4 regions of the Bradyrhizobium sp. Pa8 genome follow, and region 4 is predicted to be linked to each of the others. Evidence: predicted binding sites of a transcription regulator. Region 4 holds the regulator's gene; each other region holds the start of a gene.

Region 1 (7,347 bases), 3.3 Mb from region 4:
CGTCAACCGCGCCAGCCGCGAGGAGCTGTTGCGCGTGCCCGGCTTCGGCACCAAGGCGGTCGAACGCATCATCGCGACACGGCGCACCACCACGATCCGCCTCTCCGATCTCGCGCGACTGCACGTGCCCCGCAACAAGGCGCTGCCTTTCATCGTCCTCAGCGATCACCGCCCCGCCCCGCACCGCCTCGACGAGGCGCGGCTGATCGAGCGGTTCAAGCCGAAGGCAACACAACTGGGGTTTGGCTTCTGATGCAGTACATCACCCTCGACACCGAAACCGACTTCGACGGCTGGCGCAAAGCCGCGCGGTCGCTCGTGCTGCATCATGTGCAGCCAACCGATGTCACCTGGACCGTACAAGGCGGCGAAGCCGAGTTGTTCGCGCCGCCCGCCCCGTCTCCGATACTTGAGGTGAATGATGGCACCTTCAATGTGTCGGCAAAATTCGTCGATCTCGCCAAGGCCGCGATCCTGCATCGCGACGGCGAGCGCTTTGCGATCCTCTATCGCCTGCTCTGGCGATTGAAGGACAATCACGATCTCATCGAGGTCGCGACCGATCCCGATGTCGCGCAGGTCACGGCGATGGCACGAGCAGTCCATCGCGACGAGCACAAGATGCATGCCTTCGTGCGCTTCCGCGAGATCGGACGCGAGCGCGCAGCGCATTACGTCGCCTGGTTCGAGCCGGAGCATCACATCGTCGAGCTCGCCGCGCCGTTCTTCGCCAAGCGCTTCGCCGACATGCCCTGGTCGATCCTGACACCCGATCTGTGTGCGCATTGGGATGGCCACGCGCTCTCGTTCACGTCGGGCGTGAGCAAGAGCGAGGCACCCGGCGAAGACCGGCTGGAGGAAACCTGGCTGCGCTACTACGCCAGCATCTTCAATCCGGCCCGGCTCAAGGTGAAGGCGATGCAGACGGAGATGCCGAAGAAATACTGGAGGAACCTGCCCGAGGCGTCGATCATTAAGCCCTTGATCGAGGACGCCGAGCGCATGACCGGCGCCATGATCGCCAATGCCGCAACCGATCCGCACAAGCCCCAGAAGCGGCCGGAGGCTCCGATGTCACGCAAGCTGGCTGCCGACGATTTCGAAGCGCTCCGCGAGGAGGCCGCCCATTGCCGCGCCTGCCCGCTCTACAAGGACGCGACGCAGACCGTGTTCGGCGAGGGCCCGAAAGACGCCACCATCATGCTGGTCGGTGAACAGCCAGGCGACAAGGAAGACCTCGCCGGCCACCCCTTCGTCGGCCCGGCCGGCCAGATGCTCGACCGTGCGCTTCAGGAAGCCGGCGTCGACCGCAACAAGGTCTATGTCACCAACGCGGTCAAGCACTTCAAATTCGTGCCGCGCGGAAAGATCCGTCTGCACCAGAAGCCGGCAACGCCGGAGATCCGGGCGTGCCGGCAATGGTACGAGCGGGAAGTTTCGGCAATCCAGCCCGAGCTCATCGTGGCAATGGGCGCCACCGCCGCGCAGAGCGTGTTCGGCAAGATCACCCCGATCGGCAAGACCCGTGGCCGGCTCATAAACCTGCCCGACGGACGCAAGGCGCTGGTGACGGTGCACCCGTCCTATCTGCTCCGGCTGCCCGATCCGGAAGCCAAAGTGCTGGAATATCAGCGCTTTGTCGAAGACCTGAAGATTGCGGCCGCCTTGCAGAAGCAAGCCCCGCGCGCCGCCTAAATACTGGCAAATACTGGAGGGAAAGCGACTTTACGACGCAGTTGTCATCCAGCCTTCAAATCCATCGCGGACAATAGCCCTTCAAATTAGTTAAGGGGCGTCCAAAAATGACAGATGTTGCATTCGACCGTGCGGTAGGCGATCCGACGCCTGTCCAGCCGGCTTCCAGGCCAAATCTCGACAAGGGTTTTAACCCGCTCACGATGATCCTGTTCTTCGGCATCCTTGCCGCGGGCCTGCTGTTCGTCGCCTACAGCATCTATGTCGACGTCAACGCGACCGGCACGAAGGTGACGACCTTCCTGCCCTACATCCTGCTGTTCGTCGCACTGCTGATCGCGCTCGGCTTCGAGTTCGTCAACGGCTTCCACGACACCGCCAATGCGGTGGCGACCGTGATCTACACCCATTCGCTGCCGGCCGAATTCGCGGTGATGTGGTCGGGCTTCTTCAACTTCCTCGGCGTGCTGCTCTCCTCCGGCGCGGTCGCCTTCGGCATCGTCTCGCTGCTGCCGGTCGAGCTGATCCTTCAGGTCGGATCCAGCGCCGGCTTCGCCATGGTGTTCGCACTCTTGATCGCCGCGATCATCTGGAATCTCGGCACCTGGTATTTCGGCCTGCCCGCCTCCTCCTCCCACACGCTGATCGGCTCGATCATCGGCGTCGGCATTGCCAACGCCGTGATGCGCGGCCGCGACGGCACCTCGGGCGTCGACTGGAGCAAGGCCACCGAGATCGGCTACGCGCTCCTGCTGTCGCCGCTGTTCGGCTTCATCTGCGCCGCCGTGCTGCTGCTGCTGCTCAAGTTCATCGTGCGCAACCCGGCGCTCTATGCCGCGCCTGAAGGCAACAAGGCGCCGCCGCTGTGGATCCGCGGCCTGCTGATCGCGACTTGCACCGGCGTCAGCTTCGCCCACGGCTCGAACGACGGCCAGAAGGGCATGGGCCTGATCATGCTCATCCTGATCGGCACCGTGCCGACCGCCTACGCGCTCAACCGCGCGCTGCCGGAGAGCCAGGTCGCCCAGTTCCAGAAGCTCTCGGAGGCTGCCTCCAAGGTGATCGCGGCCAAGGGTGCTGGTCACTCGATCATCGGCGATCCCCGTCCTGCGGTGACGCAGTACATCACCTCGCACCACATCAGCGAAGGCACCTACCCCTCGCTGTCGGTGCTGGTGAAGGATGTCGGCGACCAGGTCGCGAAGTACGGCTCGCTCAACAAGGTACCGGCGGAAGTGGTCGGCAACACCCGTAACGACATGTACCTGACCTCGGAAGCGATCCGCTTCCTGATGAAGGACAAGGAAAACGACCTCAACAAGGAAGAGGTCGCGACCTTGAACGCCTACAAGGGCGGGCTCGATAGCGCCACCAAGTTCATCCCGACCTGGGTGAAGGTCGCGGTCGCCATCGCGCTCGGCCTCGGCACCATGGTCGGCTGGAAGCGCATCGTCGTCACGGTCGGTGAGAAGATCGGCAAGACCCATCTCACCTATGCGCAGGGCGCCTCCGCCGAGCTCGTCGCCGCCGCCACGATCGGTGCCGCCGACGTGTTCGGCCTGCCGGTCTCGACCACCCACGTGCTGTCGTCGGGTGTCGCCGGCACCATGGCCGCGAACGGTTCGGGCCTGCAGATGGCGACCATCCGCAACCTGCTGATGGCCTGGGTGCTGACGCTGCCCTGCGCGATCGCGCTGTCGGCCACGCTGTATGTGATCTTCTCGCGCATCTTCTGAAGCCGATCACCACTCAAAGACATCACCACTCAAAGACATCACCACTCAAAGACAAAGGGCCCGTGCGATGCACGGGCCCTTTTCGTTTGCGCTTCGGGGTTCGGCGTTACGACGCCGCGAGCGATTCCTCGACAAGCTTGACCCAATAGGACGTGCCGAACACGATCGCCTCGTCGTTGAAATTGTAGGCGGGGTGATGCAGGCCGGCGCTGTCGCCGTTGCCGCAGAAGATGAAGGCGCCGGGCCGCGCTTCCAGCATGTAGGCGAAATCCTCGCCGCCCATCAACGGCGGCATCTCGTGCACATTGGCCTCGCCGGCAACGTTCCTGGCGATGCGCCGCGCCACCTCGGTCTCCGCGGCGTGGTTGTTCACGACAGGGTAGTTGCGCTTGTAGTGCAGATCGATCTTGGCGCCGGTGATCTGCGCCACGCCCGCCACCACTTCGTGCACGCGCTTCTCGACCAGCTTGCGCACCTCCGGCGACAACGTGCGGATGGTGCCCCTCAACGTCGCAGTTTGCGGAATGACGTTGCGGGCATTACCGGCGTGGAATTCGCAGATCGAGATCACGGCCGATTCGAGGGGATCGACGCTACGGGCGACGATCGACTGCAGCGCGGTGATCACCTGCGCGCCGACCAGCACGGAATCGACGCATTTGTGCGGACGCGCGGCGTGGCCGCCGAGGCCCTCGATCATGATGTCGACCTCGTCCGTCGCCGCCATGATCGGGCCCGGCCGGATCGCGAACGAACCGATCGGAATGCCCGGGCCGTTGTGCATGCCATAGACCTGCTCGATGCCGAAGCGCTCCATCAGGCCGTCCTTGACCATGGCCGCGCCGCCGGCGCCGCCCTCCTCGGCAGGCTGGAAGATCACCACAGCATCGCCGGCGAAGTTGCGGGTCTCGGCGAGGTAGCGGGCCGCACCGAGCAGCATCGCGGTGTGGCCGTCATGGCCACAGGCGTGCATCTTGCCCGGAGTCTTGGAGGCGTAAGGCAGGTTGGTCTGCTCGTCGACGGGCAGCGCGTCCATGTCGGCACGCATGCCGATCACCTTAAGCCCGTCGCCGGCCGGCTTGCTGCCCTTGATTACGCCGACCACGCCGGTCTGCCCGAGGCCGGTCACGACCTCGTCACAGCCGAACTCGCGCAGCCGGTCCGCAACGAATGCTGCGGTGCGGTGGACGTCGTACAGCAGCTCCGGATGCTGGTGGATGTCCCGGCGCCAGGCCTGAATATCGGGTTGGAGGTCGGCGACGCGGTTCACGATGGGCATGGAGGGTCTCAAGCCTTGATGGGAATACAGGACTGTCTACCATGCAAGCACCAGTCCACCTAACTCCCGCGGATCGAGGGTCCCCTGTGCTCTCGTCATGGCCGGGCTTGCCACCATCTTGTCTTGGCCATCCACGTCTGACTATTAGGACGGAAAGCGCGTGGATGCCCCGGACAAGCCCGGGCATGACGCCTGTTTGGGTGGAAGCAGAATGCCGAGGCGGCTCGAAGGTGAGTTTGACTACGTTGTCGTCGGAGCCGGCACGGCCGGCTGTATCATCGCCAACCGCCTCTCGGCCATATCAGGGAATCGCGTCCTCATTCTCGAAGCCGGCGGCGACGACAACTGGATCTGGTTCCACATTCCGGTCGGCTATCTCTTCGCGATCGGCAATCCGCGCTCGGACTGGATGTTCAAGACCGAGGCCGAGCCGGGCCTGAACGGCCGCTCGCTGGCCTATCCCCGCGGCAAGGTGATCGGCGGCTCTTCGGCGATCAACGCCATGATCTCGATGCGCGGACAGGCCGCCGATTACGACCACTGGCGCCAGCTCGGCATGACCGGCTGGGGCTATGACGACGTGCTGCCGCTGTTCAGGAAACTCGAAGATCACTTCCTCGGTGCTAGCGAGCATCATGGCACCGGCGGCGGCTGGCGCATCGAGGCGCCGCGGCTGTCATGGGCCGTTCTCGACGCCGTCGGCGATGCCGCCGAGGAGATGGGCATCAAGCGCATCCCGGATTTCAACACCGGTGACAACGAAGGCACCAGCTATTTCCACGTCAACCAGAAGCGCGGCCGGCGCTGGTCGTCGGCGCGCGGCTTCCTCAAGCCGGCGCTGAACCGTCCCAACCTGCGACTCGAGAAGAACGTGCTGGTTGATCGTCTCATCATCGAGCAGGGCCGCGCCGTCGGCGTGCGCTTCATCCAGAATGGCGAGGTCATCGAGGCGCGTGCCAAACGCGAAGTAATCCTCTCGGCAGGCTCCATCGGCTCGGTGCAGGTGCTGCATCGCTCCGGCATCGGCCCCGCCGACTGGCTGTCGCCGCTCGGCATCGACATCGTGATGGACAAGCCCGGAATCGGCCGCAACCTTCAGGACCATCTCCAGCAGCGCGCGATCTACAAGGTCGAGGGCGTGCGCACGCTGAACGAGACCTACTACAATTTGTTCCGCCGTGGCCTGATGGGGCTCGACTACGCCTTCCGCCGCCGCGGACCGCTGACCATGGCGCCGTCGCAGCTCGGTATCTTCACGCGCTCCGACGCGACGCGCGCACGCGCCAACATCCAGTTCCACGTGCAGCCGCTGTCGCTCGACAAGTTCGGCGATCCCCTGCACCGCTTCCCCGCGATCACGGTGAGCGCCTGCAATCTGCAGCCGACATCGCGCGGCACGGTGCGGCTGCGCTCGGCGAGCCCGGACGAGAAGCCGATCATCGCGCCGAACTATCTGTCGACCGACGACGACCGCCAGGTCGGCGCCGACGCGATCCGCGCCACGCGGCGGCTGATGCAGCAGAAGGCGCTGGCGAAATATCGCCCGAGCGAATATCTGCCCGGTCCCACCGTCGGCGACGACGATGCCTCGCTCGCCAAGGCCGCCGGCGACATCGGCACCACCATCTTCCATCCTGTCGGCACCGCGAAGATGGGCGCGGCGAATGATCCGATGGCGGTGGTGGACGAGCGGCTGCGTTTCTACGGCCTGAGCGGTCTGCGCATTATCGACGCGTCGATCATGCCGACCATCACCTCCGGCAATACCAACACGCCGACCGCGATGATCGCCGAGAAAGGTGCGACGATGATTTTGGAGGATGCGAAGTAGCGCCCCAACCATGATCAGCCTGCATCGCTTTTCAATCGGCCCAGCCGACACAGAGATCGCCATGCTGCGATGGGGCGAGAGCGGGAGGCCGCCCGCGCTGCTCGTGCACGGCACCGGTTTCGTCGCCGACGTCTGGGACGAGGTCGCGCGCGCGCTTGCATCGACCTACACCGTTTACGCGCTCGACCGCCGCGGCCACGGCGCGAGCCACAAGCCCGATGCCTATCATTTCCTTGACTATGCCGAGGATGTCTGCCGGGTGATCGATGCGCTCGATCTGCGAGACGTCTACGGCATCGGCCACAGCGCCGGCGCGACCGATCTCCTGCTCGCGACGAAACTTCGGCCCGGACGCTTCACGCGCCTGTTCGTGATGGAGCCGACCGCGATGGATCCGCGCGCGGCGCGGCCCGGAGGATTGAGCGAAGACTCCCTGTCCCGCGTGCAGGGCACGCTGCGCCGGCGGGCCGAATTCGACAGCGCCGACACCGTGTTCGAGCGCTACCGCACTGCGCCGGCGTTTGCCGATTGGACCGAACCATCGCTGCGGGCCTATGTGCGCCACGGCTTCGTGCCGCTGGAGAATGGCCGGGTTCGGCTTTGCTGCACGCCCGAGATCGAATTCGCAATCCTGCGTCCGATCTACGAGGCGATGGAGCAAGTCTATGTCGGCGATGCCCGCGGCAATCCGTTTGTCTCGCTCACCGAGATCGACTGCCCGGTACGCGTCACCACCGCCGCGAAGTCGGGACCGATCTACAAGGAGATGGCGTCACGCGCCGTGTCGCTGATTCCGCGCGTCAGCA
Region 2 (7,347 bases), 150 kb from region 4:
CTCTTCGGCAAGGCCATCCGGTTGTTCGGGCTGAACGAGGAGCATCGCTACGAAACGCTGTCGATTTCGCGGCTCCTCAAGAGCGGCCGCTATGCGGTCGCAATTGCCCCGCTGCAATATTCCGACGTCGACGTGGGCGAGAAGAGCCCGGTCAAGTGTCTGGATAACGGACTGTGGCTGTGCGAGCAGGACGCTCTCCGCTATGCGGTCTTGCTCTGCGCACACCGCGAATACAGCCGCGAGCCGGGTATTCGGATCGAGATCCTGGTACCATCAGGCACCGCGGGCGCAGATCTCGTCCAGCAATGCTTCAGTGAATTGGAAGAGGCCGTGCAAACCGCGCGGACCTATCGCGGCAAAATCCTGTCGCTCGATGCCGACTCGGACTATCGCGGGCGCTCGCGCGGCATCACCGTGCATCGATTGCCTGAGGTCGCGCGCAACGATGTGATCCTGCCGGAGCAGACCTTGCGGCTGCTCGATCGCAACGTGCTGACCTTCGTCAACACCCGCGAACAGTTGCGGCGGCTCGGTCAGTCGACGCGCAAGGGCATCTTGCTGTACGGGCCGCCGGGCACCGGCAAGACCCATACGATCCGCTATCTCGCGACACACCTGCCCGGGCATACGACGCTGATCATTACCGCCGAACAAATCGGTCTTCTCGGGGCATATATGAGCCTGGCGCGGCTGCTCCAGCCGTCGATGGTCGTGATCGAGGATGTCGATCTCATCGCCCGCGACCGCGATGACATGGGACCGTGCGAGGAATCCATGCTGAACAAGTTGCTCAACGAAATGGACGGGCTGAAAGAGGACGCGGACATCCTGTTCGTCCTGACCACGAACCGGCCGGAGGACCTCGAAGGCGCCCTCGCCGGTCGCCCGGGCCGCATCGATCAGGCCATCGAAGTGCCCCTTCCTGATGAGATCGGCCGCGGCAAGCTGGTCAGGCTTTACGGCAAGGGACTGCCAATCGAGGACGCGGTCATCGCCGAAGCGGCCCGCCGCAGCGAGGGCACGAGTTGCGCGTTCATCAAGGAATTGATGCGACGACTGGCGCAAGCGAGCCTCGCGCGCGACGGGGGCAATTCCGTCGTGTCAGCCGACATCGATGAGGCGCTCGACGACATGCTGTTCTCCGGCGGCCGGCTCAATGCGCAGTTGCTGGGAGGCGCACAGGCGATGGCGGCGGGATGAGCGGTGCGTATGTCCCTCGCCTTGCCCTTCGTCAGGCGACGTTGGCCGCCTCACGGCGCGCAAGTAAAACTCGCCGCCTCCGTCACCGGGCCGCTCTTGTAGTGCGGCCAGGACGGCCAACGGCACAGCGGCATCGCGCGCGTCACCGCAAACGACGGCGCCTCGACCTTCTGCTCGGCGACTTCGAGATCGCCCGGCGCCTTGCCCTTCTCGACCCAATCGACCAGCGCGCTGAGCATGTCGACATTGGCCGGCGCGCCGGAGCCGACATGGTCGACGCCGGGCGCGGTGTAGAGCCGCGCGAATTCCGCCGTCTCGGCCTTGCCGAGCTTGCGCTCGACGCTCTCGAAATAGCGGATGCCGGCATAGGGGCTCTGCGCATAATCCGCCATGTGCTCGAGCATGATCAGCCGGCCGCCGCGTCCGCGAAAACGGCTGAGATCCGGATCGGTCGAATCCATCAGGCTCGAGACCTCGATCAGCCGGGCCTTGTGGTCCTCCACATTGTAGGTGGTGACGTCGAGCTTGGGGTCACGGGCGAACACATATTGAATGCCGCCGGCGCCGTAGATCCAGGCGATGCCGTTGTTGGGCGCGGGCGGCTGCGCCGGTGGCGCGCTGCCGAGCCACCACGCGGACCAGCCGCCGGTCGGACCGATCGCCGGCGTGTCCTCGCCCGAGACGCCCCAGCCCGGATAGTCATCGAGGTCATTGGCGAGCACGAACGGGAATTTGTAGGTCCCATGCAGCGTGCTGACTGCCTTGATCTGCGCCTCGGTCAGGCACTGATCGCCGGTCTTGCCGGCCTCGCACCGCAGCGTCTCGACCTTGAACACGGCCTTGCAGGCCACGGGATCGTGCACCAGCGTCTTATCGGAGCCGTCGGCCTTGTCGCAGGCAGTGCGCACCGCATCGGCAAAGAGCTTGACCTGCGTCGGATTGATCCAGCCCTCGCCCATGGTCACAAGGCCCGAACGCGTACCGGCATGCTGCAGGCCAACCCAGTTGATCACGGGCACGCGCGCGAAGATGCCGTCGAAATCGTCGGGGTAGCGCTGGGCCATGGTGAGGCCTTCGCGGCCGCCCTCGGAGGAGCCCATGAAGTACATTTTTTCCGGCTTCTTGCCGTAGGCGCGCTCCATCAGCGCAACCGCAGCGTCGCGCACCTTCTTGTAGGCGCGGTGAGCGAAATTCTCGAAGGCTTCGTCGTTGAGTGCAAATACCTGCGGCGGCTCGCCCGGCTTGGACTCATGGCCGGAGTCCGTGCCGTAGGTGACAAAACCGCGCGCCAGCGGCGACGGCTTGTCGAAGGGATAGGCCGGCGGCAGCCCAAGGCCGGTGATCAGCACGCCGTTAAAACCACCGCCGCCATATTGCACGGAGCGCCCGTTCCATTCGATCGGCAGGTTGACCTGAAACTTGATCGGCGGCGCCTTGGGATCAATGGGGTCGATATGGCCAAGCACCTTGCAGAAGGCGGGATTGGCCGGCGTGACGCGCCCCGACGGGGTCGGCCCGCGTTCGGCGACGGCCAGTTGTGACGGCGCCAGCAATGTCGCGGAATCGATCTTCACGGCATCGGCGCCGCCGATGAGCCCTTTGCAGACCGTGTCGGCATTCTCCGCCAGCGTCGCGGCAAACGCGCTGCTCGCGCTCAACGCGGCCGCGGCACCCGCAAGCCACACACTCAGCTTCGCAATCCTGCGCGCCATCGTTTCCATCCCTGCTGCCTTGTTATCGTTCAGGCGGTCGATTCAATGCATCGGATTGCCGGTCGTCAATCGCCGCGACGCGCGCCGCGATCGCCATCAACGGAAACATCGCCCTGCCCGGTCGCCCCACGCACCCATAGAGATCTGACTTTTATGGGAAATCCTGCCCCTGCCCCGAATTCGGAAAGCCTCGCGACCGACCAAATCCACAGGCTGTCATCAATCTGTCATACGACCTGGAGTTACCTGCCTGTCTCGTCGGCATGCTATCATGACCGTGCAGAACAAGGAGCAAGTGGTGAGCGAAACGATCAATGTCCCGGCGTTACCGACGGATGCCTCTGTGGTCGCACGCATCAAGTCCGAGATCGACATTTCGGACCGGTCGCGCCTCGTGACATTCGGCGAGCGCGCGCAGCGCTCCGTGGTCGAATTCGCCGACCGCATTCTCGCCCAGACCCAGAACCGTGAGCTCGGCGCCACCGGCAAGCTCCTGACCGACATCCTCGGCAAGGCACGCGGGCTCGATCCGGCCGATCTCAAGGACAAGGGCTTTCTCGCGCGCCTGTTCTCGTCGGCCGAGGCACGGCTGCGCCGCTTCACCGAACAGTTCAACGACGTCGCCTCGCAGATCGACCGGGTCTGCGTCGAGCTCGACCGCAACAAGGAAGTCCTGCGCCGGGACATCGCGCTGCTCGACGACCTCTACGAACAGACAAGGGGCGCGCTCGGCCAGCTCGATGCACATATCGCCGCCGGCAAGGCCTTCACCGAGGAGTTCCGCGGCGGCAAGCTCATCGAGATGGAGCGGAGCGCGAAGGCGCAAGCTGCCGGCAGCGACGCCATGCTCGCCGCGCAGACCTATCAGGACGCGGTCCAGGCGCTCGACCGGCTCGAGAAGCGCGTCTTCTATCTCCAGCAGGCGCGCCAGATCGGCATCCAGCAACTGCCGCAGATCCGCATCGTCCAGTCCGGCGACGAGACGCTGATCGAGAATTTGCAGGCCACGACCGAGCTGACGATCCCGGTGTGGAAGCAGAAAATGATCCTGCTGCTCGGCCTGAACCGGCAGAAATCGGCGCTGGAGCTGCAAAAGACCATCACGGACGCGACCAACGAGATGATGCGCCAGGCGTCCGAGATGATGAAGACCCAGGCGATCGAGATCGAGAAGCAGTCGCAGCGCGGCATCGTCGACATCCAGACCCTGGAGAAGACCAACCGGGATTTGATCGACACCATTGCGGGCGTGCTCTCGGTACAGCAAGAGGGCCGCGACAAGCGCGCCGAGATCGAGCATCGGATGGCGCAGCTGACGGACGAATTGAAGTCCGCGATCTCCAAGGCCACGCCTTGATGCGCCTCACGCAACGGTTTCTCGATGAAGCGTCTGCATAAGAACTGCGGCATGAAGGCTCGCGCATGAGAACTTTCCGTTTCCTGCGGCGCCCGCTGGTGCTGCTTGCGGCCGTGCCGCTGATGGCCGCGCTGCTGTCGGGCTGCGGCGCCCCGGGGCCGCAATTCACCATTCTCTCGGGTTCGGAGAACGACATTCTCGAGCCGCTGGTGCAGGAGTTCTGCAAGTCGCGTAACGCGACGTGCACCATGCGCTATCAGGGCTCGCTCGACATCGCGCTCGCGCTGAAGGCCGGCGATCCCGGCGCCGACGCCGTCTGGCCGGCCGCCTCGATCTGGATCGATATGTTCGACACGACGCGGCGCGTGAAGATGGTCAAGTCGATCGTGCAGATGCCGGTCATTCTCGGCGTGCGCCGCTCCAAGGCGCAGGCACTGGGCTGGATCGGCGCCAAGGTGACGGCGAAGGACATCCTCGCCGCCGTCGAAGGCGGCAAGCTGAAATTCCTGATGACGTCGGCGACGCAGTCGAATTCGGGCGCCGCCGCCTATCTTGCAATGCTGGCGGCCGGCATCGGCAAGCCCGACCTGATCGAGGCCGGCGATCTCGACAAGCCCGAGGTGCTGGCGACGGCGCGCGGATTGCTGAAAGGCGTCGAGCGCAGCGCGGGCTCGAGCGGCTGGCTCGCCGACCTCTATCGCGACGGCGAGCGCAGCGGCGCGCATTACCAGGCGATCTGGAACTACGAAGCCGTCATCAAGGAAACCAATGACAAGCTGATCGCCGACAACCACGAGCCACTCTACGCGATCTATCCGGCTGACGGCGTGGCGATCGCGGATTCCCCGCTCGGCTTCGTCGACCGCGGCCGCGGCAAGGTCGTCGAAGGCTTCTTCACCGATCTGCAGACCTTCCTGCTCAACGGCGACGCGCAAGGCAAGATCGCCAAGACCGGCCGGCGGGTCGAGATCGGCCGCGCCACGCCGCTTGCGGCCGACCCGAAGACGAATCTCGACCCATCGCGGCCGGTAACCGTGATCCGCCCCCCCGAGCCGGCGGTGATCCAGAAGGCGCTGCTGATCTATCAGGAGGCGTTGCGGCGGCCGTCGCTGACCGCGCTCTGCCTCGACGTCTCCGGCAGCATGCAGGGCCCGGGCGAGACTCAGTTGCTCGACGCCATGCGCTTCCTGCTCACGCCGGCGCGGACGCGCGAGATGCTGGTGCAATGGACCAAGTCGGATCAGATCCTGATCATGCCGTTCAGCGATCACGTCTTGTGGACGGCGCGCGCCAGCGGTGAAGACAACGAGCAGGCCGGCCTGCTCGCGCGTGCGCTCGAATTGCGCGCCAACGGTGGCACCGACTTCTACACTTGCGGCGCGCAGGCGCTCGCCTTGATGAAGCCGCTGCTCCAGGACGGCCAGCATCTCCCGGCCATCGTCATCATGACGGACGGCAAGAGCCAGGGGGCGATGTCGACATTCGAGAGCGCATGGCGCGCCGATGGTCATCGTGTGCCGGTGTTCGGCGTGACATTCGGCTCCGAGGTCGACCGGGCCCAGCTCGACAATCTGGCAAAGCTGACCGGAGGCCGCGTGTTCGACGGCAGCAAGAGCCTCACCGACGCGTTCCGCGCCGTACGGGGATACAACTGAATGGCCGCAATGCCGTCCGGGCTTGGCTGGATCGCCGGGGGAGTGGCAGCCGCAGCACTGCTGCCGTCGCTCGCGATCGGGCTCGCCATGCCGTTCTGGATCGCGCTCGCGATCAGCGCGGCCGCCGGGGGCGGTATCGTCGTGGCGCTTGCGCCGCGAAACCGGTTTGCCGCACTGGAGGCCCGCGGCGTCGCGCGCGGCAAGATCGAGTTCGCAAACGAGCTGCTGGCCGAAGCAGAGCCGCTGGCCGAGCGGATGGAATATACGGCATCGGCGATCCGCACCCGCGCGGTGGCAGATCGCATCCGCCACCTGGTGCAAATTGCACGCGACATCTTCGCGGCCATCGAGCGTGATCCGCTGCGGCTCGACCGGGTGCGCCGGTTCCTGACCTACTATCTGCCCCGCGCGGCCGAGATCGCCGAAGCATACCGCGCGCTCGAGAAGAGCGCCGTGCCCGACACCGCGCGCCTTGCGGCCACGGGCGACATGATCGACCGGCTCGACGGCGCCTTCACGCGCTACGCCGCCAATCTCCAGGATGCCGACCTCGACAAGCTTGATATCGAGCTGAAGCTGTTGAAAGGCTCGCTCGACGAGGACATCGGCCCGACGCCGCCGGCAGCCCCGGTCAAGACCAAGAGAGGAATGTCCTGATGGCCATCTCGCGCCGCGCCTTCGGCATCGGCCTCGTCGCTGCGAGCGCGGCGGCGACCGGCGGCTATGTTTATCTGCGCGAGCATCCTGAAATCGCCGGCCGCTTCGGCGAAGCCAAGCGGCTGTTCGGCTTTGCCGGCGGCGAGAAGGAGGGATTTCTCGCCAACGCCCGCGTGAAGAACGTGCTGGAGCGCCGCTTCGGGCTGATCCTCGACGGACGCCGGGCCGGCTCGGTCGAAATGGTCCGCGAGCGCGCGCTGCTCGACCAGAAGCCGCAGTTCCTCTGGCCGTCGTCGTCCGTGCTGGTCGAAGTGGCGCGGTCCTCGGGCGTCAAGATCTCGCGCGACCAGGTGATCTTCAACTCGCCGATCGTGCTCTATTCCTGGGATCGCATCGCGGACGGTCTGGTGAAGGGCGGCATCGCCCAATCGGCCGGCGGGCCGCGCTACACGGTGGATCTGTCAAAGCTGCTCAAGGCCATCATCGCGGGGGAGAACTGGTCCGCGATCGGCGTCGCCGACCTGTTCGGCCGCGCCCGCGTGGTCTCGACCGATCCCAACAAATCCAATTCGGGATTCATGTTCGCCGGCCTTGCGGCGAGCCTGTTGTCGGGCGACGTGGTGATGCCGGAGACGCTGAGCAAGATCGACGGCTATGTCGCCACCGTCTTCCGACGCATGGGTTTCAAGCCGCCGTCCTCGGGTAAGCTGTTCGACGACTATGTCGCCGGCGGCGCCGGCGCGCAGCCGCTGATCGTCGGCTACGA
Region 3 (7,347 bases), 1.7 Mb from region 4:
CGATCAGGATCGCGTTCTTGGCCGACAGCGCGATCAGCAGGATCAGGCCGATCTGGCAATAGAGGTTGTTGTCGATCTTCAAGGCGTTGAGGACCAGCATGGGCCCGATCAGCGACAGCGGCACCGCGAGGATCACCGATATCGGCGCGTACCAGCTCTCGTACTGGCCGGCGAGCACGAGATAGACCAGCAGCATGGCAAGGCCAAACACCCAGTAGATCTGGTTCGAGACGGCCTTTTCCTGATAGGACATCGCGGTCCACTCATAGCCCGTGCCCGGCGGCAGCGTCTTGTCCGCGATCTCCTCCATCAGCTTCAGCGCCTGTCCTGACGAATAGCCCTGCGCCGGCAGGCCGACGATGGTCGAGGAAGGGTAGAGGTTGTAGAGGCTGATCAGCGACGGGCCGGTGGCCGGCGTGATCGTGGCGACGGTGCCGATCGGGATCATGTCGCCGTTCGAGTTGCGTACCTGCATGTTGGCGATATCGCGCTCGGTGACGCGGAATGCCGGATCGGCTTGCGTATAGACCTGGAACACGCGTCCGAACTTGTTGAACTGATTGACATAGGACGAGCCGAGATAGGTCGACAGCGCCGCGAACACCTGATCGGTGGTGACGTGCAGCGTCTGGGTCTTGATGCGGTCGATCTCGACGTTGAACTGCGGCACCGACGAGCGGAACGAAGACGATACGCGCTGCAACGCGCTCTGGCTCTGGGCGTTGGAGACCATCGCGCCGGTGATGGCCTGGAGCTTTGCAAAATCGCTGTTGCCGTCACGCAGCTCGACCTGCATCGAGAAGCCGGCCGCGTTGCCGATGCCCTGGATCGGCGGCGGCGGCAACACCAGGGTGCGTGCCTCCATGATGGTCGCGAGCTTGTCGTTCAGCCCGTAGACCAGCGAACGCAGATCCTCGCCGGGTCCTTTGCGCGCCGACCAGTCCTTCAGGATGATGTAGGCGACGCCGGCATTGGCAAGGCTGGCGCTGTTGTCGAGCGCGGAGATGCCGGCGATGGTGATAACCTGCTGGACTCCAGGGGTGCCCTTGATGATATCGGCGGACCTGTCGAGCACCGTCTGGGTTCGTTCCAGCGAAGCGCCGTCGGGCAGTTGCACGGCCGCGATCAGATAGCCCTGGTCCTCGATCGGCAGGAAGCCGGTCGGCACCCGCGACAGGCCGTAGCCGCCGATCCCGATCAGCACCAGTGCGAATGCGACCGAGATCGTGCTGTTCCTGCACAGCACGCCGATGAGGCGCGTGTAGCCCCGCTCGACACGGTTATAGACGGCGTTGAAGCCGCGGTAGAAGAAATTGCGCTGCTCCGGCGGCACCGTCGGCCGCAGCCAGAGCGCGCATTGCGTCGGCTTCAGCGTGGCCGCGTTGATGGCGGATAGTAGCGCGGTCGCCGCGATCACCAGCGCGAATTGCGAATAGATGCGCCCGGTGAGGCCGGCGAGGAACGAGGCCGGCAGGAACACCGAGATCAGCACCAGGGTGATGCCGACGATCGGCGCGAACAGCTGGTCCATTGCCCTGATCGCGGCGTCGTGGCCGTTCATGCCCTGCTCGATGTTGTGCGCGGCGCCTTCGACCACGACGATGGCGTCGTCGACGACGATGCCGATCGCGAGCACGATCGCGAACAGCGTCGACATGTTGATGGTAAAGCCGAGCGCCGCCATCGCCGCGAAGGCGCCGATGATCGTCACCGGCACGGTGGTCGCCGGCACCAGCATCGCGCGCCAGTCCTGCAAGAACACCAGGATCACGACCAGCACAAGCAGGCCGGCCTCGATCAGCGTCATGTAGACCTCGTGCACCGAGGCCTCGACGAATTTGGTGGTGTCGAACGGCGTGTCGTATTTGATGCCTTCGGGGAATCGTTTGGCGAGCTCCGCCATCTTCTTCTCGACGGCCTGCTCGACCTGGAGGGCGTTGGCGCCCGGCGACTGGAACACGCCGATGCCGGTGGCCGGCTGATTGTTCAGCGAGAAGATCTGGCTGTAGGTCTGCGCGCCCAATTCGACCCAGCCGACGTCGCGCACGCGCGTGACGTCGCCGCTGGTGCCTGATTTGACGATGATGTTCTCGAACTGGGTGGTGTCGTCGAGGCGGCCGTTGACGTTGAGCGTGTACTGGAACGCCTGGCCCGGCGGCGTCGGCGGCGCGCCGACCTGGCCGGCCGAGACCTGCTGGCTCTGCTGCTGGATCGCCGTGACGACGTCCGACGGCATCAGTCCGCGGACCTGGAGCTTGTTCGGATCGAGCCACACCCGCATCGAATACTGGCCGGCGCCGAACACCGTGACGTTGCCGACGCCGGGCAGGCGCGAAAGCTCGTCGCGGATGTTGATGGTGGCGTAGTTGCTCAGATAAAGGCTGTCGAACGTCTTGTCCGGCGAGGTCAGCGTCACGAACAGCAGGATCGAGGTCGATTTTTTCTGGACGGTGACGCCCTGGTTCTGCACGGAGGTCGGCAGCTGCGACAGCGCGCTGGAGACGCGGTTCTGCACCAGCACCTGCGCGAAGTTGAGGTCGGTGCCGATCTTGAAGGTCACGGTCAGCGTATAGGTGCCGTCGGAGCCGCTGTAGGACTGCATGTAGAGCATGTCCTCGACGCCGTTGACCTGCTGCTCGATCGGCAGCGCGACGGTGTCGATCACGGTCTTGGCGCTGGCGCCGGGATAGCGCGTGGTGACCTGCACCGTCGGCGGCACCACGTCGGGATATTGCGCGACCGCGAGGTTGAACAGCGCGACGCCGCCGATCAGGATCATCAGAAGCGCGATGACGTTCGAGAGGACCGGCCGCTCGATGAAGAATTTCGAGATCATGGCTGGCGCCCCCTCACTTGGCAGACGCCTGCGGCTGCTCGATCTTCGTCAGTTGCGGATCGATCTTCTGACCCGGGATCACGCGCAGCAGCCCAGCTATCACCACGCGGTCGTCCGGCTTCAAGCCGCTTTCGATCACGCGCAGGCCGTTGTCGACCTGACCGATCTGCACCTTGCGTTGCTCGACAATGTTGTCGCTATTGACCACCAGGAGATAGCGGCCGCCCTGGTCGCTGCCGAGCGCGGTGTCGGGCACGAGGAGGGCGCTCTTGTCCTGGTCGAAGGGCACCCGGACCCGGACGAAATAGCCGGGCAGCAGCGCCCGCTTGTCGTTGGGCAAGACGCCGCGCACCGCGAGCGTGCCCGTCGATGTATTGAGGGTCGGCGAGATGTAGTCGAGGTGGCCTTCATGCGGATAGCCGGTCTCGGTCTGGAGGCCCACCTGGACCGGCAATTGTTTGAGGTCGGCCACGGTCAGCCCGCGGCGGATCGCTTCGGCGCGGATGCGCAGGACGTCCTGCTCATTGACCGTGAAGTTCACCCAGATCGGGTCCAGCGCGACGATGGTTGCGAGCTGGGTCGGGGAGGAGACGCCGACGAGTTCGCCGATCGAGACCAGGTGCGCGCTGACGATGCCGTCGAACGGCGCGCTCACCTTGGTGTAGCCGTAATTGACCTCGGCAAGCCTGGTATTGACCTGGGCCTGCTGCAGACTGGCCTGAGCGTTGTCGCGGGTCGATGTCGAGGTGTCGAGCGTGGACTGCGAGACCGCCTGGCGCTGCACAAGCTCGACCTGCCGCTTGAAATCGGCTTCGGCCTGCTTGAGCGTGGCCTGCGCGCCGACCTCGGCCGCCTGCGCCTGCTCGAGTTTGAGCTTGTAGGTCTCCGGCTCGATTAAGAAAAGCTGGGTGCCCTGCTTGACGAAGCTGCCGTCCTGATAGTCGATCGATTGCAGGAAGCCCTGCACGCGCGCCACCAGATCGACGCTCTTGACCGGCGCGGTGGTGCCGGTGGCTTCGACATAGCGCGTCACCGCGCGCTGCACGGGCGCCGCGACGTCCACCTTCGGCGGCGGCGGCGCCACGAACGTGTTCTTGTCCTCGCAGCCGGCGAGCGCCACCACGGCCGCCGTGGCGACGAGTGCCCGCCCGACATGTCTCCACGCTCCGTTCCGTTGTGCGAGATCAGCGGGATTCGCGCAGGTCATTCGGTGGCCCCCGATTATTGTCTGTCGGTGTGGCAGGCTACCAACAAATGCCCGGCCGTGGAACACCATAGCCATGGCGGTCACCGGCCTTGCACTGCAAATGGCGCAGTGGCCTTTGACAGGTTTGTCATGGCAAACCGCTTTTCACCGGGTGCATGATCGACCAGAATTGTGTCAAAGGCCGAGTGACGGAAACGAAGCGGTCGAGAAGCAGAGAAGAAAAGGTGAGGAGAACATGACATGCCCACGTCCCTCCAGGCGGCCCTTGCCGGCCTCGTTTTCGCAGCGGCAGTCGCCATGCCCGCGCTAGCCGATGGCCTGAAGGACGAGATCGCGCCGACCGGCAAGCTGCGGGTCGCGATCGCGATCAGCCCGGCGGGCGGCGCGTTCTGGTCGACCAAGACCGAAGCCGGCTATGCCGGCGTGCCGGTCGACCTCGGCAAGGAGATGGCCGGCCAGCTCGGCGTCCCCGTCGAATATGTCGTGCACCAGAATTCCGGGCAGATCACCGACGCAGCCGGCAAGGGGACGTGGGACGTCACTTGGCTGCCCAAGGATCCCGAGCGCGAGACCAAGATGATGTTCGGCCCGATCTACGAGGTCGCGGATGCCACCTACATCGTCAAGCCGGGCTCGACCATCACCAATTTCGCCACGCTCGACCAGGCGGGCATCAAGGTCGCGGCGGTCAACGCCACCACCACCATGCGCGGCGCCGTCGCGCATCTGAAGAACGCGAAGGTCACGGGCTATCAGACCTATGACGAGATCTTCGGCCTGCTCAAGAGCGGCGAGATCGACGCCTTCGCGCTGTCGCGCGACCAGCTCAACAAGATGGCGCAGAAGATTCCGGGCACGAAGGTGCTGGACGAGACGTTCAAGAAGACGGTGACCGCCGTCGCCGTCCGGCTCGGCCACAGCCAGTCATTGGCATTCGTCACAAAGTTCATGACGGACGCTGTTGCGAACGGCACCTTGCGCAAGGCCTATGACAACAACGGCCTGAAGGATACGCCGATCCGGACGGAGTAGCGGCAGGCGGCGTCATGGCCAGCGAGATTCAGATCCGTGCTTTCTTGCCGGCGGATACAGCCGCTGTGCGCGAGCTGTTCATCCGGATCAATCGTCTGTTGGCGCCTGACCATTTGGCGGAGGCGTTTGAGGGATACATCACCCGCTCCCTCGCGGAGGAGATCGATCGTCTCGCCGATTACTATGCGAGCCGGAATGGCGGTTTCTGGGTCGCCGTCGATGGCGGCGAAATTGTCGGCATGTTTGGACTGGAGGCCTTTGGCGAGCGCGCGATGGAGTTGCGTCGCATGTATGTTGCTCCCGGCGCGCGGCGCCGGGGCATCGCGCGCAAGATGCTGGCGTTTGCGGAAGAGGAGTGCCGCCGCCGCAACCGGCGGGAATTGCAGCTGAGCACGTCCGAGCTCCAGCAGGATGCGCTGGCGCTGTATCGAAACGCGGGATACGAGAAATTGCGCGAAGAGATCGCCGATGCCGCCAGCAACAAGACACTGGGCGGCGGCATTCGTCGCTACCATTTCACCAAGCGGCTCTGACGATCCCTGCCAAGTTCTTCGCCTGCTATTGCGGCTGGCTCACGGCTCCGCGGTTCACGCACCCCGGCCGCCGAGGCGGCGTTCGCGTTGGTCGCTGGTGTGAAAAATCTCGTCCCGGCCACTACGCAAAGTGTCTCGTGCGTCAAACTGACACAGCTCTGTCATTGCGTGACGCTAATGTCCCGAAGGTCGGCTTCAATCCTTCGGGGCATAACAATGAAATCCAGACTTCTGACGACGGTCGCGTTTTTCGCGGCCGCGACGGCACTCGCCTGCACGCTTCCCGTCCTCGCGGACGATTTCGGCCGTGACCGGGATCACGGGCATGATCAAGGTCGCGACAACGATCACGATCACGACCGTGATCATCACCGTCATCCGCATGACATCCACACCGAGACGCCGATCAAGCATCTCGTGATCATCTTCAACGAGAACCGCTCGTTCGATCATTACTTTGCGACCTATCCGAACGCGGCCAATCCGTCGGGCTCGATCCCCTTCGTGCCGAAGCCGCATACGCCGAAGGTCAACAATCTCGCCAACGCGCATTTGCTGGTGAACAATCCGAACAACAGCGCGGCCAACGGCACCGGCGCGACGGACCCGTTCCGCCTCGACCGTACCCAGGCCAACACGCGCTCGCAGAACCACTCCTACACGCCCGAGCAGCAGGCCGTGGACAACGGCAAGGAAGACCTGTTTCCGAAATTCACCGGCCGCGGCACCGCCGGCGGCGCCGGCGCGTTCGGCACCAACGGTCAGGTCATGGGCTATTTCGACGGCAACACCACCACCGCCTTCTGGAATTACGCCCAGCACTTTGCCATGAGCGACAATGCCTGGACCGACACTTTCGGTCCGTCGACGCAGGGCGCGCTCGCGGTGATTTCCGGCCAGACCAATGGCGCGCAGAACATCGTCGGCACCTCGGCGTCGATCGCCGACGGCCAGGGCGGCCTGACGCTGATCGGCGACACCGACCCGGCCTACGATTCCTGCTCGAGCACGAGCAGCACCGTGCTGATGACAGGCAAGAACATCGGCGACCTGCTCAACGACGAGCGCATCAGCTGGGGCAGCTTCATGGGCGGCTTTGACCTGACGCTCAAGAATGCCAACGGCACCACCGGCTGCGCGCGCACCACGTTCTCCAGCAACGTGAACGGCACGATCGTGGACTACAGCCCGCACCACGCCTGGTTCCAGTACTACAAGTCGACCGCCAACCCGACCCATGCGCGGCCGAGTTCGGTCGATGCGATCGGCCACACCTACGAGAAGGGCGGCAAGACCGTCGATCCGGCCAACCACGCCTACGACCTCGAGGACTTCTACGCCGCCGTGAAGGCCGGCAATTTCCCGGCCGTCTCCTACATCAAGATGTCGGCCTACCAGGACGGTCACGCCGGCAACTCCGATCCGCTCGACGAGCAGGCCGGCAATGTCGAGCTGATCAACTTCCTCCAGAAGCAGCCGGAGTGGCGCGAAACCGCGGTCATCATCACCTATGACGACTCCGACGGCTGGTACGACCACCAGTACGTTGTACCGAAGACCGCCTCCTACGATCCGACCGCCGATCAGGTCAACGGTCCGGGCCTGTGCGGCCTCGGCCCCAACAAGCAGCCTGCGCCGAAAGGTCTCGTCGGCAAGCCGGTGAACGGCCGCTGCGGTCCCGGCACGCGCATTCCCTTCATCGTGGTCTCGCCCTACGCCAGGACCAACCACGTGAGCAG
Region 4 (7,347 bases):
GTTTTCACGGCCTGTTTTCCCCAGGCGAAGACCACGGCTTCAACCTGATATTCAAGCGATTTCAAACGCTTGTATGTGTCATCCAGCTGTCACGAAACCTTCGTAAAAGCACAGCCGACCGCTCCTAAAGGGGCGGCACGGGGAGCGCGATCGGGCGCGGACGGCGCTTCGCTCCCCTGTATGGAGACCACCATGAATTTCATCAAAACTATCGTCGCTGCCGGCTTGGTCGCCGCATCGGCGACGGCGGCCTTTGCTGCCGACATCACGGGTGCCGGCGCGACGTTCCCGTTCCCGATCTATTCCAAGTGGGCTGACGCCTACAAGAAGGAGACCGGCAACGGTCTGAACTACCAGTCGATCGGCTCTGGCGGCGGCATCAAGCAGATCCAGGCCAAGACCGTGACCTTCGGCGCCAGCGACGCGCCGCTCAAGGCCGAGCAGCTCGAGAAGGACGGCCTCGTCCAGTGGCCCATGGTGATGGGCGCCATCGTTCCCGTCGTCAACATCGAGGGCGTGAAGCCCGGTGAGATGGTGTTCGACGGCGAGACCCTCGCCAGCATCTATCTCGGCAAGATCACCAAGTGGGACGACGCCGCGATCAAGAAGCTCAATCCGAACGTGAAGCTGCCGTCGGACGCGATCACCGTGGTCCGCCGCTCGGACGGCTCGGGCACCACCTTCAACTTCACCAACTACCTCGCCAAGGCCAGCGCGGACTGGAAGAGCAAGGTCGGTGAGGGTACCGCCGTCGAGTGGCCGGTCGGCGTCGGCGCCAAGGGCAACGAAGGCGTGTCGGGCAACATCAGCCAGACCAAGAACTCGATCGGCTACGTCGAGTACGCCTATGCCAAGCAGAACAAGCTGACCTACACCGGTCTCGTCAACAAGGCCGGCAAGCCGGTGCAGCCGACCGTCGAGGCCTTCCAGGCCGCTGCTTCCAACGCCGACTGGGCCAAGGCTCCGGGCTACTACGTCATCCTGACCGACCAGCCCGGCGACAAGTCCTGGCCGATCACGGCGGCGACCTTCATCCTCATGCACAAGGATGCCACCGACAAGGCGGCCTCGCAGGAAGCCATCAAGTTCTTCCGCTGGGCCTTCAAGAACGGCGGCAAGGCGGCTGAAGAGCTCGACTACATCCCGATGCCGGACCCGGTCGTCCAGCTGATCGAGAAGACCTGGGCTGCCGAGATCAAGAGCTAAGCGCTCTCGTCCCGGACTGGGCGCCGGGATCTCGCAAGACCTCCGCTCCGGATCGGCCTCGCGCCGCATCCGGAGCGCAAGACCGACAACAAGACCGACAACAAGCGTATATCAAACGGGCACAGGGGATCGGCGTGGCAGAGATGGCCGTTCAGAGCGATGTAATCGACGACGCCGGACCGTACGACCGCGCCAAGGCCTTGAGCGCCTTCAAGCTCGGCGACGTCACCTTCTACTGGATCACGCGGCTCTCCGCGATCTCGGTGCTGCTCATCCTCGGCGGCATCATCATTTCGCTGATCGTCGGCGCCTTCCCGGCGATGAAGGAATTCGGCATCTCCTTCCTGTGGACGCAGCGCTGGGCGCCGTCAGCCGATCCGCCGGTTCTCGGCGCGCTCGGACCGATCTACGGCACGCTCGTCACCTCCTTCATTGCGATGCTGATCGCCATTCCCGTGGGTCTCGGCATTGCGATCTTCCTCACCGAGCTCTGCCCGCAATGGGCGCGCCGCCCGATCGGCATGGCGATCGAGCTGCTCGCCGGCATCCCCTCGATCATCTACGGCATGTGGGGCTTCTTCGTGCTGGGCCCGTTCCTGGCCAACACCTTCCAGCCCTTCATGATCAAGATCTTCGACGGCGTTCCCGTGCTGGGGGCTATCTTCGCGGGACCGCCGTCCTATCTCAGCCTGTTCAACGCCTCGCTGATCCTTGCGATCATGGTGCTGCCCTTCATCACCTCGATCTCGGTCGACGTGTTCAAGACGGTGCCTCCGGTCCTCAAAGAGGCCGCCTACGGCGTCGGCTGCACCACCTGGGAAGTCGTCCGCAGTGTGGTGATCCCCTACACCCGCGTCGGCGTCATCGGCGGTGTCATGCTGGCCTTGGGTCGCGCGCTCGGCGAGACGATGGCGGTGACCTTCATCATCGGCAATTCGTTCCGCATCTCCTCGTCGATCTTCGCGCCGGGCACCACGATCTCGGCGGCGATCGCGTCCGAATTCGCCGAAAGTGACGGCCTGCACCAGTCCGGCCTGATCCTGCTCGGTCTCCTGCTGTTCGTGCTGACGTTCTTCGTGCTCGCGGCTGCCCGGCTGATGCTGATGCGGCTGGACCAGAAAGCGGGAAAATAACATGAACCCGATCTATTCACGCCGCCGCCGCAAGGACATCGTGGTCCGCGGGCTCTGCTTCGGCGCCGCCGCCTTTGGCGTCACCTGGCTCGCGCTGATCCTAGTCACGCTGCTCTACAACGGCCTTGCGGGTTTGAACCTGGAGATCTTCGTCGCGGACACTCCGCCTCCGGGTTCGACTGAAGGCGGCCTGCGCAACGCGATCGTCGGCTCGCTGATCATGACGGTGCTCGGTGTCGGCATCGGCGCGCCGCTCGGCTTGTTCGCCGGCACCTATCTCGCCGAGTACGGCCGCAACGACAAGCTGACCTCGGTGATCCGTTTCATCAACGACATCCTGCTTTCGGCGCCCTCGATCATCATCGGCCTGTTCATCTACGGCGCGGTAGTGGTGCCGATGCGCGGTTTCTCGGCGATCGCCGGCAGTCTTGCGCTCGCCGTCATCGTCATTCCGGTGGTGCTGCGTACGACCGAGGACATGCTGCTGCTGGTGCCGAACGCGCTGCGCGAGGCGGCGTCCGCGCTCGGCCTGCCGCGCTCGCTGGTGATCAAGCGCATCGCTTATCGCGCCGCGCGCTCCGGCCTCATCACCGGCGTGATGCTGGCCACCGCCCGCGTCGCCGGCGAGACCGCGCCGCTGCTTTTCACCGCGCTGTCGAACCAGTTCTTCAGCCTCGGCCTGAACAAGACGATGGCGAACCTGCCGGTTACCATCAACAACTTCGTGCAGAGCCCCTACGCCTACTGGAAGCAGCTCGCTTGGAGCGGCGCCTTGCTGATCACTTTGACCGTGCTTGCCCTGAACATTGGCGCGCGCATTCTTAGCGCCGAGAGGACTGCAAAATGAGCGAAATGTCTGTTTCCGTCAGTACGCCCGCCGTTCAGCACGGCTCGCAGCCGCTGCCCGAGGCGCCCGCCAAGGTGACGGTTCGCAACCTCAACTTCTACTATGGCGAGCACCACGCGCTGAAGAACATCAATCTGGCGCTCGGCACCAACCGCGTCACGGCGTTCATCGGCCCGTCGGGCTGCGGCAAGTCCACCCTGCTGCGCATCTTCAACCGGATGTACGACCTCTATCCGGGCCAGCGCGTCACGGGTCAGCTCATGCTCGACCAGACCAACATCCTCGACCCCAAGCTGGACCTCAATCTGCTGCGCGCCCGCGTCGGCATGGTGTTCCAGAAGCCGACGCCGTTCCCGATGACGATCTACGAGAACATTGCCTTCGGCATCCGTCTCTACGAGAAGATCTCGAAGTCCGAGATGGACGACCGCGTCGAGAAGGCGCTGCGCGGCGGCGCGCTGTGGAACGAGGTCAAGGACAAGCTCAACGCCTCCGGCCTGTCGCTCTCCGGCGGCCAGCAGCAACGCCTCTGCATCGCCCGCACGGTCGCGGTGCGGCCCGAGGTGATCTTGTTCGACGAGCCCTGCTCGGCGCTCGACCCGATCTCGACCGCCAAGGTCGAGGAGCTGATCCAGGAGCTGTCCGAGAACTACACGATCGCGATCGTCACCCACAACATGCAGCAGGCGGCGCGCGTCTCCGACAAGACCGCCTTCATGTATCTCGGCGAGCTGATCGAGTTCGACGACACCAGCAAGATCTTCACGTCGCCGACCGACCGGCGCACGCAGGATTACATCACCGGCCGGTTCGGCTGAGGAGACGGAACATGGGTTCTGAACATACCGCAAAGGCCTTCGACACCGACCTCCAGGAGCTCACGCGCCTGGTCGCCGAGATGGGCGGCATCGCCGAGCGCATGATCGTCGACTCCGTCGACGCGCTGATCCGCCGCGACGTCGCGCTCGGCCAGCGCGTCGTGACCATCGACGCCGAGCTCGATGCGCTTCAGAAGAAGATCGAGGAGCGCGCCGTGCTCACCATCGCGCGCCGCCAGCCGATGGCGGTCGATCTGCGCGAGATCGTCGGCGCCATGCGCGTCGCGACCGATCTCGAGCGGATCGGCGACCTCGCCAAGAATATGGGCAAACGCGTCGCGGCGCTGGAGACCGATTTCCATCCGCTCAAGCTGTTCCGCGGCCTGGAGCACATGACCGACCTCGTGCAGCAGCAGGTCAAGTCGGTGCTGGACGCCTATGCCGCGCACGATCTGCCGGCGGCGATGGCGGTGTGGAAGGGCGACGAGGAAGTCGATGCCATCTGCACCTCGCTGTTCCGCGAGCTTCTCACCTACATGATGGAGGATCCACGCAACATCTCGTTCTGCATCCACCTGATGTTCTGCGCCAAGAACATCGAGCGCATCGGTGACCACGCCACCAACATTGCCGAGACCGTGTTCTACATGATCGAGGGCCACGCGATCACCGACAAGCGGCCGAAGGGCGACATGACGACCTTCGCCACGACGGTCCCGAACACTTAAGGAGCGACGACACCATGGGCGCACGCATTATGGTGGTTGAGGACGAGGAAGCTCTCACCGAGCTTCTCCGCTACAACCTCGAAGGCGACGGCTATGACGTCGAGACGGTGATGCGCGGCGACGATGCCGACACCCGCCTCAAGGAGCACATCCCTGATTTGATCGTGCTCGACTGGATGCTGCCGGGCCTTTCCGGCATCGAGCTGTGCCGGCGGCTGCGCACCCGGCCCGAGACCAAGCAGCTCCCGATTATCATGCTCACCGCGCGCGGCGAGGAGAGCGAGCGGGTGCGGGGTCTTGCGACCGGCGCCGACGACTACATCGTCAAGCCGTTCTCGGTGCCGGAGCTGCTGGCACGCGTGAAGGGCCTGCTCAGGCGCGCCAGCCCGGAGCGGCTCGCCACCGTGCTCGCCTATGGCGACATCGAGCTCGACCGCGACAAGCGCCGCGTGGCGCGCTCGGGCCGGCCGATCGATCTCGGTCCGACCGAATATCGCCTGCTGGAGTTCTTCCTGGAGCATCCCGGCCGCGTATTCTCGCGCGAGCAGCTGCTCGACAGCGTCTGGGGTCGTGACATCTACATCGACGAGCGCACCGTCGACGTCCATATCGGCCGCCTGCGCAAGCTGCTCAATCTCGGCCGCGAGCAGGACCCGATCCGCACCGTCCGCGGCGCGGGCTACGCACTGGACGATCGCTTTGCGAAGGCGGAGCAGGCGTAAGCTTTAGCGGGTGTTGGTTTTAGCGAGCTGCGGCTCAGCCGTCGTCCCGGGGCGCGCGCAGCGCGAGCCCGGGACCCATAACCACAGGACGTGGTTTGGCGAAGACTCGAAGTGACCATCTCGCGCAACAACTGCGCCCTGTGGTTATGGATCCCCGCGTTCGCGGGGATGACACCGAGTCATTGGAGCCGTCATCGCGTGACGGCGCCGTCTTGGCAATCAGTGAATTCCGATAACTCAGCGCGGACCCGGCTTCGCCGGCGCGCGCCGGCGATCGGCCGCGGGCTGATACGCCACGCGCGAGTGCTGGGCGCAGTAGGGCAGGCCTGAGAGCGCCTTGCCGCCGCAGAAGAAGAAATCCGGGCTCGAGGGATCGCCGACCGGCCAGTGGCAGGTGGCCTCGTTCAGCTCCAGCAGCGACAGCCGCTGGCTCATCGGCACGACGTTGTCGTAGGTGACCGGTTCGGCCTCGACCTCGACTTCGAAGGCCTGCGCCAGCGCGGTGTTGCCGCGTGCGATCGGCCGGGTCACCCGCATCATGTGCTGGGCGGGGCGCGCCTTGCGCGGCCGGGGCGCTGCCGATGAAGGGCTCTTGGCGCGGCCCGACAGGCCGAGCCGGTGCACTTTGCCGATCACGGCATTGCGGGTCACATTGCCGAGTTCAGCGGCGATCTGGCTGGCCGAAAGTCCGGCCTCCCAGAGCTTTTTCAGCTGCTCGACGCGATCATCCGACCAGGTCAAAACGGTCATTGCACCCTTTCCTTCGCCGGCGCCTGCCATCCTGGCGGCCGCACGGCGAATGCCTAAGCTTCGAAAAACCCGTGCCGCCAGAATCCCTTAAGGCTCGCCGGGCGCACCAGATGCGCCCGAACGCTTACGCCGGTACATGAGGACTTAGAGGATCAGAACTGCTGCACGAGATGTCGTATCTGACAAGCCAAACGCTACAATATGGCGTGACTCACGCGCAAGAGTCCGCCGACTCGCTTCCACATGTTCCGTGGCGGAAACACGCAAAATCGCCACCGCAAGACTACGGATTCTGCGTTTCGCGAGGCTTTCCGGGCGGCATTGACACCGGTTTCACCAGGCATAAGATAGTCGGGCGTGCCGCCCTTAAAAGGCGGCACGTTTCGTTTTCCGGGCCGGTCAATGGTGCGTTGCGCAATGCACGCTCACGCCGTCCGCAACATTCAAGTGATCGTCATGACTAACAGCGCAGCGCCGCATTTGCTCCCCGTTTTCGCCAGGTCCGACCTCGGTTTCGAGCGCGGCGAAGGCTGCTGGCTGATTGCGACCAACGGCGATCGCTATCTCGATTTCACCTCGGGCGTGGCGGTGAATGCGCTCGGCCATGCTCATCCTGCGTTGGTCAAGGCGTTGCAGGAGCAGGCCACCAAACTCTGGCACATGTCGAACCTGTTCCAGAGCCCGGACGGCGAGAAGCTTGCCGCGCGTCTGTGCAACGAAAGCTTCGCGGACTTCGTGTTCTTCTGCAATTCCGGCGCTGAAGCGCTGGAAGGTGTGATCAAGCTGGTCCGCCATCATCACTTCTCGAAGGGTCATCCGGAACGTTACCGCATCATCACCTTCGAAGGCGCCTTCCACGGCCGCACGCTGGCAACGCTCGCCGCGACCGGATCGGCAAAATATCTCGAGGGGTTCGGCCCGCCGATGGACGGTTTCGACCAGGTCCCGCATGGCGACATCGAAGCCGTCAAGAAGGCGATCGGTCCGCAGACCGCCGGCATCCTGATCGAGCCGATCCAGGGCGAGGGCGGCGTGCGTTCAGCAACGCCCGCCTTCCTGAGGGCGTTGCGCCAGCTCTGCGACGAGAAGGGCCTGCTGCTCGCGTTCGACGAGGTGCAGACCGGCATGGGCCGCACCGGCGAT

What was found. Region 4 encodes PhoB, which activates phosphate uptake and scavenging genes when phosphate is short. Its sites were predicted from a motif close to TGTCATNNANCTGTCAT; they were not measured.
Positions count from the first base shown of each region.
Region 1: ACKWRH_RS13410 (inorganic phosphate transporter) is a predicted target of PhoB. The motif match lies at 1,738-1,754, and genes of this name have one in related genera.
Region 2: ACKWRH_RS43210 (toxic anion resistance protein) is a predicted target of PhoB. The motif match lies at 3,127-3,143, and genes of this name have one in related genera.
Region 3: ACKWRH_RS35895 (phospholipase C) is a predicted target of PhoB. The motif match lies at 5,757-5,773, and genes of this name have one in related genera.

Region 1 covers NZ_CP176767.1:2,958,570-2,965,916, reverse strand. The annotation lists gene ACKWRH_RS13420 (putative DNA modification/repair radical SAM protein) at 1-253, shown strand, start outside; gene ACKWRH_RS13415 (UdgX family uracil-DNA binding protein) at 253-1,695, shown strand; gene ACKWRH_RS13410 (inorganic phosphate transporter) at 1,803-3,431, shown strand; gene ACKWRH_RS13405 (M20 aminoacylase family protein) at 3,538-4,710, opposite strand; gene ACKWRH_RS13400 (GMC family oxidoreductase) at 4,922-6,541, shown strand; gene ACKWRH_RS13395 (alpha/beta fold hydrolase) at 6,552-7,347, shown strand, end outside.
Region 2 covers NZ_CP176767.1:9,089,421-9,096,767, forward strand. The annotation lists gene ACKWRH_RS43200 (ATP-dependent Clp protease adaptor ClpS) at 1-1,200, shown strand, start outside; gene ACKWRH_RS43205 (tannase/feruloyl esterase family alpha/beta hydrolase) at 1,251-2,912, opposite strand; gene ACKWRH_RS43210 (toxic anion resistance protein) at 3,211-4,269, shown strand; gene ACKWRH_RS43215 (substrate-binding domain-containing protein) at 4,335-5,924, shown strand; gene ACKWRH_RS43220 (5-bromo-4-chloroindolyl phosphate hydrolysis family protein) at 5,925-6,581, shown strand; gene ACKWRH_RS43225 (hypothetical protein) at 6,581-7,347, shown strand, end outside.
Region 3 covers NZ_CP176767.1:7,562,999-7,570,345, reverse strand. The annotation lists gene ACKWRH_RS35915 (efflux RND transporter permease subunit) at 1-2,836, opposite strand, end outside; gene ACKWRH_RS35910 (efflux RND transporter periplasmic adaptor subunit) at 2,850-4,043, opposite strand; gene ACKWRH_RS35905 (ABC transporter substrate-binding protein) at 4,284-5,075, shown strand; gene ACKWRH_RS35900 (GNAT family N-acetyltransferase) at 5,090-5,608, shown strand; gene ACKWRH_RS35895 (phospholipase C) at 5,825-7,347, shown strand, end outside.
Region 4 covers NZ_CP176767.1:9,242,477-9,249,823, reverse strand. The annotation lists gene ACKWRH_RS43950 (ATP-binding protein) at 1-48, shown strand, start outside; gene pstS (phosphate ABC transporter substrate-binding protein PstS) at 193-1,206, shown strand; gene pstC (phosphate ABC transporter permease subunit PstC) at 1,350-2,339, shown strand; gene pstA (phosphate ABC transporter permease PstA) at 2,341-3,186, shown strand; gene pstB (phosphate ABC transporter ATP-binding protein PstB) at 3,183-4,004, shown strand; gene phoU (phosphate signaling complex protein PhoU) at 4,016-4,732, shown strand; gene phoB (phosphate regulon transcriptional regulator PhoB) at 4,747-5,454, shown strand; gene ACKWRH_RS43915 (GcrA family cell cycle regulator) at 5,692-6,204, opposite strand; gene ACKWRH_RS43910 (aspartate aminotransferase family protein) at 6,661-7,347, shown strand, end outside.